One region of the Acidovorax sp. DW039 genome, then DNA from elsewhere that is predicted to be linked to it. Evidence: predicted binding sites of a transcription regulator. Region 1 holds the regulator's gene; each other region holds the start of a gene.

Region 1 (4,335 bases):
GCAGCGCGCTCGCGGTCCAGATCCACCGAGTTGTTGTCCAGCGCGGGTTGTGTCTGCACGGCATAGCCCAGCTTGCCCGGGCCACCAATCGTGGACGCAGAGCCTGAACCCATGGTCGTCGCCTTGATGTGCCTAGGGTCTGATGTGGCTGTGCTCACAGCGGGGCCTTGATCAGCGCTGGCAAAGGTTTTTGCGACGTTGCTGCCTGGGGTTTCCGTGGCCTCGCGCAGCGTCTTTGCAAAATCAAAATCACGCGCGATGTAGCCAGGGGTGTCGGCATTGGCAATATTGCTGGCGATGACGCGCTGACGCTCGGCGCGCAGGATCAGCGCGTTGCCTTGAAAGCCCAGCTGGGCGGTCATCTTGTCAAGCATGATTGCCTCACATCCTCTGCATCGGCACCAGCGCCCGGGACGGGTTTTGGCGTGGTTCGATTATGGAAACGGGCGCATTTTTCTAAAGCCCGAAGAGCCCAGGATTCCGGATGTTGTTCGGCCATTTGGAGGGGGTTGGGCTGTCCTACAGTGAGGGCGTTGTAATGGCCCGTACTGCCTCTCTTGTTGACCAGGGGGCAGATGTGCAGGCCCCTTTTGCGGAGAGCGCACATGCCATCCTTGCCCACCCTTTCATCTTTGGCTCGCAGTGCTTGCGTGGCCGTAGCGGTCCTCTTGTCGACGGGAGTTCACGCCCAGGCTGTCGCCGATCCTGCCGCTGAGCTGGGCCATCTCACCCAGCAGTTTCTGAACGAAGCCCTGGCCCGCAACCAGGCATCGGGTGCGTCTTTGCGCATGGAGGTCAGCGTTGGCGCGCTGGACAGCCGCCTCAAACTGGCCCCCTGTGCGCGCGTGGAACCCTACCTGCCTGCAGGCTCACGGCTGTGGGGACGTACCCGCCTGGGATTGCGGTGTGTGGAAGGCCCATCGCCCTGGAATGTGTTTCTACCTGTTACCATCAAAGCGTGGGGGCCGGCCTGGGTGCTGACGGCCAATGTCGCACCAGGGGCTGTCCTGACTGCCAACGACGCGACGCAGGCGGAGGTCGACTGGGCTGCTGACACCGCAGCGGTGGTCGCCAACGCGGATGCGTGGGTGGGGCAGACAGCATCACGCCAACTGATGGCAGGCCAGGCTTTGCGCCAGACCATGATCAAGGCCCCCAGTTTGTTCAAGGCGGGGGCTCAGGTGAGGGTGATGGCGCAGGGGCCAGGTTATGCGGTGACTTCCGCCGGTGAGGCCCTCACTGCTGGGTCTGCCGGGCAGACTGTGCGAGTCCGTATGGATAATGGTCGTGTGATTACGGGCATTGTGGAGGAAGATGGAACAGTAGCCATCCGTCTTTGAAGATTTATCTGCACAAAAGGCTAAAGTCCGCTAAAAACAGGTCGAAGACATTGCTACTGAGCCCCACATCACAGGGGTGGTGGAGAGAGCGATGAAAATAGGTCAATCACCGGAACTCCCGGGCGCACTGGCGCAGACGACGCTTGCCAAGCAGGCCAAAAGTCCAGCCCCTGCTGCTGAAGGGGTGGCAAAAGGCGCAGCCTCTGCGTCGGCCGCCGGTGTGCCTGTCACCGTATCCAGCTCAGCCCGAGCCCTGGAGCAGCCTGGCCGCAGCAGCAGTGACTTTGACGCCAAGCGTGTGAGCGAAGTTCGTGCAGCCATCAGCAACGGCACGTTTTCAGTAGATGCTGAGGCCATTGCGGACAAATTGCTCTCCAACGCTCAGGAACTCTTCACCCGCTCGCGCTGACGAGACCTCTTCCCAGGCTGAATCTGGCGCAACCCCACCATGTCGTTAGAAGAAGCCCTCGTTTTCGTTGAAACCAAGATTGAGAAGGTGTCAGCCGCCCTGCTGACCATGGATGCTGCGGCACTGGAGACTGCCAGCACCGAACTGCGTGATGCAGCGGCCCGTTTCACATGGGCACTCGAACAGGCGCCGCAAGCTTCGGCCCTGCCTTCCAAATTGCAGGAACGCTTGACCACCATTGGAAACCAGTTGGCCCTGCAGCGCGAGGGCCTTGCCCGGGTTGCTGCGCTGACAGACCGTCAGGTGGCCGCTGTGGTTCCTCAAGCATCTTCTGCCGGGTCTGCCACCTACGGCAACCCGCAAGCGGGCTCTGGTGTTGCGGGCAATGTTGCACGCATCTACCGGTCAGCCGGCTGACACATCCGCACCCCAGATTTCGTTGAAAATTGGATTTGCTATCAAATAGATAGCTGCCTGCGCTTGTGGATCAAGCGCTAGAGCCGGTTTTTATCGCTGCTGCTGATGGGCCGGTGCAGGGTACGATGATCAAGAGTCGGATCAGTGGCTGCGCATCTTCGCGCGCAGGCGGGCGATGGACTGGCTGTGCAGCTGACACACCCGTGACTCGGTGACCCCCAGCACGGCAGCGATTTCCTTGAGATTCATGTCGTGCTCGTAATACATGCCCATGATGTGCTGTTCGCGTTCGGGCAGGCTCTTGATGGCATTGACCAGGGAGCTGCGAAGACGCTGGTCGCGCAGCAGCTCAACGGGGTCCGCTGCGGCGTCGGCAACGTGTCGGTCCAGAAAACCGTCTTCATCGTCCCCGCCGTTGGTCATGTCCTCCAGGTACACCAGTTGCGTGCCGCGCACCTTGCTCAGCAGGCTTTGGTAATCCGCCAGGCTCAGTTCCATCTCGGCTGCAATTTCTGACTCGAGCGGGCTGCGGCCCAGACGCTGCTCCAGCCGGTGCACTGCGTGTTCGATGTCTTTCTGGCTCTTGCGCGAACTGCGCGACATCCAGTCACCCTCGCGCAACTCATCCAGCATGGCACCGCGGATGCGCTGGGTGGCAAAGGTCTCAAACTGCACACCCTGAGCGGTCTCGTAACGCGAAAGTGCCTCTGCCAAGCCCATCATGCCGACCTGGATCAGGTCGTCAAGCTCCACATTGGGCGGCAGCTTGGCAATCATGTGGTGCGCAATCCTCCTGACCAGCGGTACGTGCTGGCGGATCATGGCATCACGATCGAGCTGGCCTTTGGCGGTGTACATCAGATCAGTGGCTCCGTGCAAAATGCGCAGACGTTTCTGTCAAACCCGCGGTGCTGGTGGGCAGGGTCCCCAGCGTTGCGCTGATGGTGCCTGCGTTTTCCAGCAGTTGCAAGGCCAGACGTTGCACATCATGGGGATTATGGGCCGATATCGTGGTGGTGCGTACCAGGCCGCCCAGGTGACGCTCGGCGCAGTCCTGCAGGGTGCGCAACGCGCCTTGGGTACGTTTGCGCTCGCCAGCGGTATCCGTCTGCAGGACTGACGCCACCGTGCAGGGCAGGCCCGAATGCGTGACGATCTGCTTGAGACTTTTGTAGCAGGCCAGCACGCCGGCCGAGCCGCTTTCCATCACTGCCAGCGGCACCGTGCGGGTGTGGGTCAACAAAGGACCGAGCAGACTGGCAGGGGCGTGCAGCACCACGAGCCCGTAGGCGCGAAAGTAGGGCAGCAGACCCGGCAGCGGTGGCTCGCCCCGCGCATAGGCCTGACGCTGCAGTTGAAGCAACCCGCGCGCAGCAGGGATGACGGCCAGCGAAGTCAGTGAGGCACTGGCTCCAAAGCCCAACCCATCGCTCCATGGCGCCTGCAGCAGATGGTGCAGGCCAGGGGCTTCGTCGGATTCGCGCGCAGTGCCATCCAGCACCACGGTGGGATAGCCCAGGCGTTGCAGATTGGCGCAGATTTGCCAGAGCATCTCCAGCCCGCTGGAAGCACGTTCCTGGCTGGCCACGGCCAGCACACGCAACTGTGCCTCGGGGGTGAAGCTGTTCAGGCCCGCAGCCTGGTGAAGACCGGTGTCAAGCATCCACAAGTCCTTTCTCGGTCAGGGCCTCGGGCGCGTTCGAGAAGTAGTAGTTCAGGTCGGACGACTTGGGGTCAAACGCCGACTTCACAGGTGCGCGCATCGAGGCAGCAATGAGCTTGTGGGCTTCTGCCTGTTCCCAGTCTTCTGGCACGCGCTGGCCGTTCGTGATGCCGCGCAGCACCATCTGGTGGCGGATCAGCGCATCGAGCGATGGGCCCAGTTTCACGGCCTCATCCACCTTGGAAAGAATGGCCTGTTGTGAGCCTGCGGTCTTGAAGGATGTGAGCACATCGTCCAGCGTGTCGCCATGGCAACCGGCATTGAGCACCAGCAGGCGGTTGACGCGGGGCAGATCCAGCACGTCCAGCATGCTGCGCTTGCGAGGGTCCCGAGGTGCAACGCCCGTGGTGTCGATGAGCACCATCTTCTTGCCACTGAGCAGGCCCAGCAGGTCCTGCAGGGCAGCGCGGTCATGGGCCAGGTGCGCCACGATGCCCAGCATGCGG
Region 2 (4,335 bases), 900 kb from region 1:
AAGCTGGCGACCGGCATCGCGGTCGGCACGGTCGTGTTCCAGGTCGATGCCAGCAGCCGCACGGTAGTCCTCGCACATGCCGTGGGCCGCGCCGGGCAGGGACAGGCAACGCGTGTACTCGGCCAGCGCCCGGGCATCAAAGGGTGCCAGGCCCGCACTGCGGCGGCCCATCACATCGCGCAGGTAGGCTGCCGGGTCGGTCTCGATCAGGCGCTCGGGCAAGGGTGCGGGTTGAATCAAAAAGAACCAGTGCCAATACGCGCGGGCAAAGGCGTTGCTGGTCTGCTCGTACATGGCCAGCGTGGGGGCAATGTCCAGCAGCACCAGGCGCTGCACGGCCTGGGGGTGGTCTGCCGCCAACCGATGCGCCACACGGGCACCCCGGTCATGCGCCAGCACAGCAAAGCGGGCGTGGCCCAGGTGCTGCATCACGGCATGCATATCGGCGGCCATGGTGCGCTTGCTGTAGTTGCTGTGCTCCGCGTCACCAGCGGGTTTGGCAGAGTCTCCGTAGCCACGCAGATCGGCCAGCACCAGCGTGAAGTGCTGCGCCAGGGTGGGAGCCACCTTGTGCCAGATGGCGCTGGTTTGGGGGTGGCCGTGCAACAGCAGCAGCGGCGGGCCGTCACCGCCCACCAGGGCATGGATGTAATGGCCATCAGGCGTAGGGATGCGGTGCGGGGCAAAGCCGGGAAACAGGGCGTTGGGCATGGGCGATGGGTTCAAGCAGTGAGAGCACCATGGTACGAGCCAACGCCCCCAGGGAGCGACACGGTAGCGACACATCGGTGAGGACGACGAACCACAGGAGACTACCTGGCGACCATGGGTCTCTCATAAGGTCCCACAGCCCCGGCACGCTGGTCAGCCTTGGGCACCATGGTCCAGATCCGGCTTGCGCCAGGGGTCCACATGCGTCATGAGGTTGAGCACCCGGTGGCGCTGCATCACACGCTGGCGGGCCAGCACCGCAATGTCGTGCCCTGCTTCAACGGTGATGGTGGCATCCACCTCCAGATGCGCATCGACCACCACCATGTCACCCATCTTGCGGGTGCGCACGTCGTGCACCCCGGCCACACCAGGGGTGTCGAGCAGGGTCTGGCGGATGGCCTTGACTTCTTCATCGTCCACGGCGCGGTCCATCAGGTCGTGCAGGGCATCCCAGCCAAACTCCCAGCCCATCTTGCCGACCATGAAGCCCACGATCAGCGCAGCTATCGGATCAAGAATGGGGTACCCGGCCAGGTTGCCCGCAATGCCAATGCCCACCACCAGAGACGAGGCCGCATCCGAGCGCGCATGCCATGCATTGGCCACCAGCATGCTCGACTTGACCCGCTTGGCCACGGCCAGCATGTAGCGAAACAGCAGCTCTTTGCCCACCAGCGCGCCGGCAGCCACCCACAGGGCCACGGCATGCACCTGGGGCACGGTGTCGGGGTTCTCCAGCTTCATCACGGCAGACCACACCATGCCCGCGCCCACAGCAAGCAGCAGCCCCCCCAGCACCAGCGATGCGGCCGTCTCAAACCGCTGATGTCCATACGGGTGATCTTCGTCCGCATCCTTTTGAGAGTGGTGGTTGGCGACCAGCACCACAAAATCGGCCACCAGGTCCGACAACGAATGAATACCGTCTGCAATCAGGCCCTGCGACTTGGACAACACACCCACCACAATCTGCACTGTGCTGAGCACCAGATTGACCACCACGCTGACCCAGGTGCTGCGCGATGCAGCAGCGGCGCGCTCCTGAGGCGTGTGCTGGGTGTCTTCGCTGTCGTCCAGTTCGTTGAAATTCATGGTGCGGATCTGTGGGGTGCTGGAATGAAGTCACGGAGCCGCCTCAACCTGCCGCTTTTCGTCCAGCGGGGGCACGCTCACCCAAAGCCTACCCCTAAAGGCTTAAGGAAAGATTGAGGTAGTTTCAGTTTGGCAACAATTTGCCGATAACACCGGTATGCAAGTCTCCAGTGCCACCTCCGCCAGCAGTGCTTCCAGCAGCGCCTCGTCATCCAGCGAAATTGCCAAGCTGCAAAAGCAGTTGCGCACCTTGACCAATGAGCTGAAGGAAACTGCGTCATCCGAGATGGATGCCAAGGCCAAAAAGCAGAAGGTTCAGGCGTTGCAGTCGCAAATTCAGATGGTGCAGGCCCAGATTGCCGCCATTCAGCGGCAAAACCAGCAAGAGCAGATCGAAAAGCAAAAGCAGGCTGAAGCCACCAAGGCACAGCAGGCTGCCCAAGCGCAAGCCAAACAGAATGGCGGTCAGCGAGCCCAGGAACGCGACAAAACCACCTTGGGCAGCAGGCTGGACACATTCGCCTGAGCGCCCTCCTCTCTGCCCGCCTGGCCTGCCTTCGGCCGCTCTGGATCACCCGTCCTTGCGGGTGGGCACATCACTCCGCAGTCGCCGCAGCGGCAGCCACCAGCTTTTGGGTGTACGGGTGCTGGGGCTGCTGCAGCACGGCGTCCACCGAGCCCCGCTCCAGCACCGCGCCGTCTTTCATCACCAGCACATGGTGGGCCATGGCGCGGATCACGTCCACGTCGTGGGTGATGAGGATGTAGCTCAGCCCCTTGTCACGCTGCAGGCGCTGCAACAGGGCCAGCACCTGCTGCTGAATGGTCACATCGAGCGCGCTGGTGGGCTCGTCCAGCACCAGTACCTGGGGCTGCACGATGAGCGCGCGGGCCACGGCCAGCCGCTGGCGCTGGCCGCCCGAGAACTCATGCGGGTAACGTGCGAGCAGGCCGGGGAACTGGGCCTCGGTCAGCCCGACTTCAGCCAAGGCCGCTTCCACGCGGTTGCGGCGCTCGACAGCGGGCAGACCAGGCTCATGCACCAGCAGGCCTTCGCCCACGATCTCTTCCACCGTGAGGCGGGGCGACAGCGATGAGAACGGGTCTTGAAACACCACCTGCACCTGTCTGCGCAGGGCCTGGTTGGCCGGGGTGTTGCGCGTAGCGGGTTGCTGCCAGGCCTGGCCATTGACCGCCAGCTCGCCGCTGGAAGGCAGCAGGCCCAGCACCGCCTGCGCCAGCGTGGATTTGCCCGAGCCGGATTCGCCCACGATGCCCAGCGTCTGCCCGGGCAGCAGCTGCAGGTCTGCCCCCTGCACGGCCACAAATTCGCCTTTTTTGAACCAGCCGCGCACACCGGGCAACGGCGTGGGGTACACCACGCGCAGCTGGCGCGCCTGCACCACGGGAGCGGTGTCTGCCGGCGGGTCGGCTTCGACCACATCGCGCCGGGGCTGGCTGGCCAGCAGGCGCTGGGTGTAGGCATGCTGGGGGTTGGCAAACACATCGGCCACGCGGCCCTGCTCCACCAGCACCCCCTGCTCCATCACCGCCACGCGGTCGGCAAAGCGGCGCACCAGGTTCAGGTCGTGCGTGATGAGCAACACGGCCATGCCGGTCTGGCGTTGCAGGTCGCTCAGCAGGTCCAGAATCTGCCCACGCAGCGTTACATCCAGCGCCGTGGTGGGCTCATCGGCCAGCAGCAGCTTTGGCGCACTGGCCAGGGCCATGGCGATCATGGCGCGCTGGCGCTGGCCACCCGAAAGCTGGTGTGGAAAGCTGCCCGCGCGCCGGGCGGGCTCAGGGATGCCGGTTTTTGCTATCAAATCAATAGCTGCCTGCGTACACTCCGCGACCGTCAGGCCCTTTTTGAGCATCAAAATCTCGGCAATCTGCTGCCCGATGGTCATCAAAGGGTTGAGGGCGGTCATGGGCTCTTGGAACACCATGGCGATCTCGCCGCCCCGCACGCCGCGCATCTCCCGCTCGGGAATCTTCAGCAAGTCACGCCCCTGCAGCAGGGCCTGGCCGCTGATGGCGGCATCGCTGACCAATTGCAGCAGGCTCAAGGCCGTGATGGACTTGCCCGAACCAGACTCGCCCACCAGGGCGAGCTTTTCACCCGGGGCTATGTCAAAGTTCACACCACGCACCACTTCTTTGGTGCCAAAGCGAACGCGCAGGTCTGCCACCTGCAGCAGAGGTTGTGGGTTGGGCTGCGACATCACTTGTCTGCCTTTCTGGGGTCCAGCGCATCGCGCAGGGCATCGCCCATGAATGTCAAAAGCAGCAGGGTCACCACCAGCACAGCAAAGGTGGACAGCGAAATCCACCACGCATCGATGCTGTTCTTGCCCTGGCTCAGCAATTCACCCAGGCTGGGGGTGCCGGGCGGCACGCCCAGGCCCAAAAAGTCGAGCGAGGTGAGCGCAAGAATGGCCCCGCTCATGCGAAACGGCAGGAACGTGACCACCGGCGTGAGGCTGTTGGGCAGAATGTGGCGCCAGATGATTTGCGTGTTGCTCACGC
Region 3 (4,335 bases), 2.1 Mb from region 1:
GGCGCACAGCCCCTGGTGTTCAACGGCATTGCGGGGCTGATGGTGAATGCGCCGGGCATGTTCCACAGCCTGGTGGGCGACATCCTCTCGGCCAAGACGGGCACCTTTGCGCTGATGTGGAGCGCCAGCGACAAGGGTGTGAAGGCTGGCCTGCGGTCACAGCGCAACTTTGACTGCATTGCGCTGGCAGAAAGCATGGGCGGCGGCGGCCATGCCCAGGCCTGCGGCTTTCGCATGCCCGTGTCCCGCCTGCCCGAGTTGCTGGGCGGCGTGCTCAACGCCTGAGGTCAGCTCTTCACAGGGCTTTGGGGGGCTGGGGCAGTGCGTCGCCCGTCAATGGGCGTCAGCTGCCTCTTCAAAACGGTCTACGGTGCGCAGTTGCTTGAAGCCCAGCGTCCAGCCGCCCACCACGCCCAGGGTGCACAGGCCGCCCAGCACCGCGGCGGGCACCACGCCCAGCCAGGCTGCGCTGGTGCCCGCGCGGAACTCGCCCAGTTCGTTGGACGAGCCGATGAACAGCATGTTCACGGCATTGACCCGGCCGCGCATGTGGTCCGGTGTAGAGAACTGCACCAGTGCACCGCGGATGTAGACGCTGACCATGTCTGCCGCACCTGCCACCAGCAAGGCCACCATGGACAGCCAGAACCAGGTGGACACTGCAAACACCAGGTTGGCCACACCAAACACCGCCACGGCAATGAACATCCGGCGGCCCACTTTGCTGTTGAAGGGGCGCATGCTCAGGTACAGCCCTGCGCCTACTTCGCCCACCGCCACGGCACTGCGCAATGCGCCCAGCCCTGCCGGGCCCACATGCAACACCTCGCTGGCGTAGATGGGCAGCAGCGCCACCACCCCACCCAGCAACACGGCAAACAGATCCAGCGAGATGGTGCCCAGAATGATGGGGCGCGAGCGGATGAAGCGGATGCCTGCGCCAAACCGCTCCCACATGGTGCCCAGGGCCGGGCCTGAGGGCCCGGCATGCACGGTGTTAACCCGCATCAGCAGCAGGGTGCCTGCAGAAAAGCACACAAAACACAGGGCGTAAGTCAGCTCGCCGCCGCCCAGCGCATACAGCACGCCGCCCAGCAGCGGACCGCCAATGCTGGCCGAGCGCATGAGCATGCTGTTGGCCGCAATGGCTTGTGCGAGCTGCTCACGCGGCACCACCTGGGGGAGCAGACTTTGCAGCGCAGGCCCCGAAAACGCGCGCGAGCTGCCAAAGGCCACCAGCACCACATACACCCCGGCCACGCCGCTGGCCCCATGCCCGGAAAGCCACCACAGCCCCGCGCTGCACAGGGCGCCCACGGCCCAGCTCAGCGACAGAATGGTTTTGCGGGGGAAGCGGTCAATCAGGTCGCCCGCAGGCAGCAGCAGGCAGAGCATGGGCAGAAACTGGGCCAAGCCCACGTACGCCAAAGCCAGGGGATTGCGCGTCAGGTCGTACACCTGCCAGGCCACTACCACGGCCTGCACCTGGGTGGCGAAGACGGCCATGAGGCGTGCGCTGATGAAAGAGAGAAAGCCGGGGTGGCGGTAGATGCTGGCCGTTGTGGCCGCCTGGGGCGTGGTGGTGGAGGACGTCACTTTGCGGGGCGGCGCAAGCCGCACATGAGATTGATTCGCATGCTAACGCTTTGTGACGCAGTCTGCTGAGCGGCTTGTGAAGCAAGCCATCGGGGCTGTCTGCATTTTTTGCATAAGTTTTCAGCAGTGCCGCCGATAACCCAGAAAAGCAGCGAGCACTTCCTTTTTGCAGAAGCTCCGGGAACAGGGGCAGGGGAAGCACGGTGCACCAAGGGGCTGGGCCTGTTCAATGCCGCGTTGAACAGGCCCAGGGGAGCGCGCGACCTTCGGGTGGCGCGTGATTGTCTGGAGACTTGCCGAGAGCATTGCCATGGGGCTGAGTGTCAACACCAACCTGATGTCGCTGACTGCGCAGCGCAGCCTTGGTCGCACCCAGGGGGATCTGGCCTCGTCCATCCAGCGTCTGTCGTCCGGGTTGCGCATCAACAGCGCCAGGGATGATGCGGCCGGGCTGGCGATTTCAGAGCGGTTCACCAGCCAGATACGTGGGCTGAACCAAGCCACGCGCAACGCCAACGATGCCCTCTCGCTGCTGCAAACCGCCGAGGGTGCGATGGCGGGCGTGAACAACAATCTGCAGCGCATTCGTGAACTGGCAGTGCAAGCCGCCAACGGCACGTACAACGCTTCAGACCGCAAGGCCATGCAGGCTGAGGTAGCGCAACTGGCGGCTGAAATCGACCGATCTTCCCTGGCGACAGAATTCAACGGCATGGCCGTGTTTGACCCCAGCCGTGCCAGCGCCGTGGGCGACACCGACCAGTTGGCTGTGTTCGACGGCATGACCAGCGTGGGCAGCTGGCTGGAGAGCAGCGAGCAATTGATCTCGCGCTACTACGGCATCAAGGCCGATGGCGCAAAGCTGGATATCCGGTACACCGGGTTTACCGACAACGCTGGTGGCGTGGCCGCCTATGTGCAGGCTACGGGGTTTGATGCCCAGGGGCGCGGCACCAATCTGGTGTTGCAGGTGGACATGGCCGACTTTGTGCCCCCCAACCTCCCTGACGGAGGCTCGGCCCCTTACTACAACGACCGCATCATTGCCCACGAGATGGTGCACGCCGTGATGGCCCGTGCCACCAACTGGCAGGACATCACCAGCAACCACCTGTGGTTTGCCGAGGGCACGGCCGAGTTCATACAGGGGGCTGATGAGCGGGTGAAAGCTGATGTGGCCAGCTCCAGCGCGGCGGCGGTGACTGCGGCGATCAATGGTCCATCGAACACCAGCGCGTTTTATTCGGCCAGCTATTCGGCCGTGCGCTATATGCACAGCCGCATCAAGGGGGCGGGCGGCGAGGGCGTGAAGGATGTTCTGACCTACATGCAGAACAACCCGGCTGCCACGCTGGACCAGGCCCTTGCCAATGCGTCCAGCGGTCAGTTTGCCAGTGCCGCTGATTTCAAGACCCAGTTTGCAGCGGCAGGTGCTGCGTTCATCGGCTCCTTTAACCTCAACAACGAGGACACCGGTGCCATCGGCGGTCTGGACGTGGACGGGGGCGACGTGAAAACCGCCACCGGCGCAGTGCCCAATAGCGGCAGCCGCTCAGGCACCGACGTGCTGGACGGATTTGCCGAGTCGTTCGAATCCATCGCCAAGTCGGGCGGCTCCACCACCAGCAAGGTGTTCCAGATCGGGGCCAACGCCAACCAGACGCTGGAGACGCGAGTGGGTGCCGTCAACCTCAGCGCCCTGGGTCTGCGCAGCACGCTGGACTTGACCGTCTCTCCCGCCCAGGCCATTGTGGCGGTAGACCGTGCGCTGGACTACATCAACGGCCAGCGCGCGGTGATTGGCGCCCAGGCTTCGCGGCTCGAAAGCACCATGTCTACCTTGCAAAACAGCAGCGAAAACCTCTCTGCCAGTCGGGCGCGCATTGTGGATGCCGACTTTGCTGTAGAGACGGCTTCCCTGGCGCGGCAGCAGATTCTGCAGGCGGCGGGCTCGGCCATGGTGGCGCAGGCCAACCAGTTGCCGCAAGGGGTGTTGGCACTGTTGCGTTGATGGAGGTTTTCTCCCCCTCTTTTCTTCAGTCCCGTCGCTGGTGACGCGCCGAACCGTACCCAGGCCGTCAGCCATTCAACGCTGGCTGTGCCTATGCCTGTAGGTCCATGGCGCTTGCGGGCGCTTTTGTGACCACAGGCCCATTCGGTCTGCCTGCGCACGCTCCTGCAACGGCACCAGTTGCGGGTGCTTTTTGGCATAGGGCGTGTAAACCCACGCCAGCCCTGCGCTGACCTGTGCGGCTGCCACATCCCTGCCAGCGCAGCGCACTTTGGCCACTGTGCGGCCATAGTCGTCTCGGTCCAAGGGTTGCAGCGTTGCCTGCTGGCGAAAGCACAGCCTGCTCAGGTTTTCTTTGGACCGCACACCAAAGGCCTGCTTGCTCTCTGGCGCATCAATGGCGGCAATACGGACTTTGACTTGCTGGACGGTGCCCGTGTTGCCGCAGCGTGCGGTCAAGGTGTCCCCATCACTGATGGCAACGACGAGGCAGATGAGGGCGGTAACGGACACGGTGAACGATCAGGCTGAGGGTGAGATGAAGAATGCAAGCCAATGACAAGCCAGTGGCGCTGCCAGCAAAAGGGGCGCAACTATAAGCGTCTTTGTGCGTGCCGCCGTGTTCGTGTTCCGGCAGCCGCGTGCGGTTGTGTTTCGGGTTGTTTCGGCAGGGCGCACAAGACAGTTTGGCTGCCTCTTCGCCACTAAGATGCCACGCTTGGTCTGCA

What was found. The regulator FliA, encoded in region 1, starts transcription of late flagellar genes. The targets are predictions, from matches to a motif close to CTAAAGTTTNNNNNNNNNNNGCCGNTA.
Positions count from the first base shown of each region.
Region 2: the regulator FliA is predicted to act here: its motif matches at 1,929-1,955, upstream of AACH87_RS14795 (FlxA-like family protein).
Region 3: the regulator FliA is predicted to act here: its motif matches at 1,708-1,734, upstream of AACH87_RS09555 (flagellinolysin).

Region 1 is NZ_AP029019.1:4,200,247-4,204,581, reverse strand. It holds gene flgB (flagellar basal body rod protein FlgB) at 1-374, opposite strand, end outside; gene flgA (flagellar basal body P-ring formation chaperone FlgA) at 606-1,340, shown strand; gene flgM (flagellar biosynthesis anti-sigma factor FlgM) at 1,432-1,749, shown strand; gene AACH87_RS18820 (hypothetical protein) at 1,789-2,166, shown strand; gene AACH87_RS18815 (RNA polymerase sigma factor FliA) at 2,308-3,024, opposite strand; gene AACH87_RS18810 (hypothetical protein) at 3,029-3,829, opposite strand; gene flhF (flagellar biosynthesis protein FlhF) at 3,822-4,335, opposite strand, start outside.
Region 2 is NZ_AP029019.1:3,302,609-3,306,943, forward strand. It holds gene AACH87_RS14785 (alpha/beta hydrolase) at 1-711, opposite strand, end outside; gene AACH87_RS14790 (cation diffusion facilitator family transporter) at 865-1,806, opposite strand; gene AACH87_RS14795 (FlxA-like family protein) at 1,964-2,332, shown strand; gene AACH87_RS14800 (dipeptide ABC transporter ATP-binding protein) at 2,403-4,031, opposite strand; gene AACH87_RS14805 (ABC transporter permease) at 4,031-4,335, opposite strand, start outside.
Region 3 is NZ_AP029019.1:2,143,765-2,148,099, forward strand. It holds gene AACH87_RS09545 (DHHA1 domain-containing protein) at 1-285, shown strand, start outside; gene AACH87_RS09550 (MFS transporter) at 334-1,596, opposite strand; gene AACH87_RS09555 (flagellinolysin) at 1,907-3,607, shown strand; gene AACH87_RS09560 (thermonuclease family protein) at 3,683-4,120, opposite strand.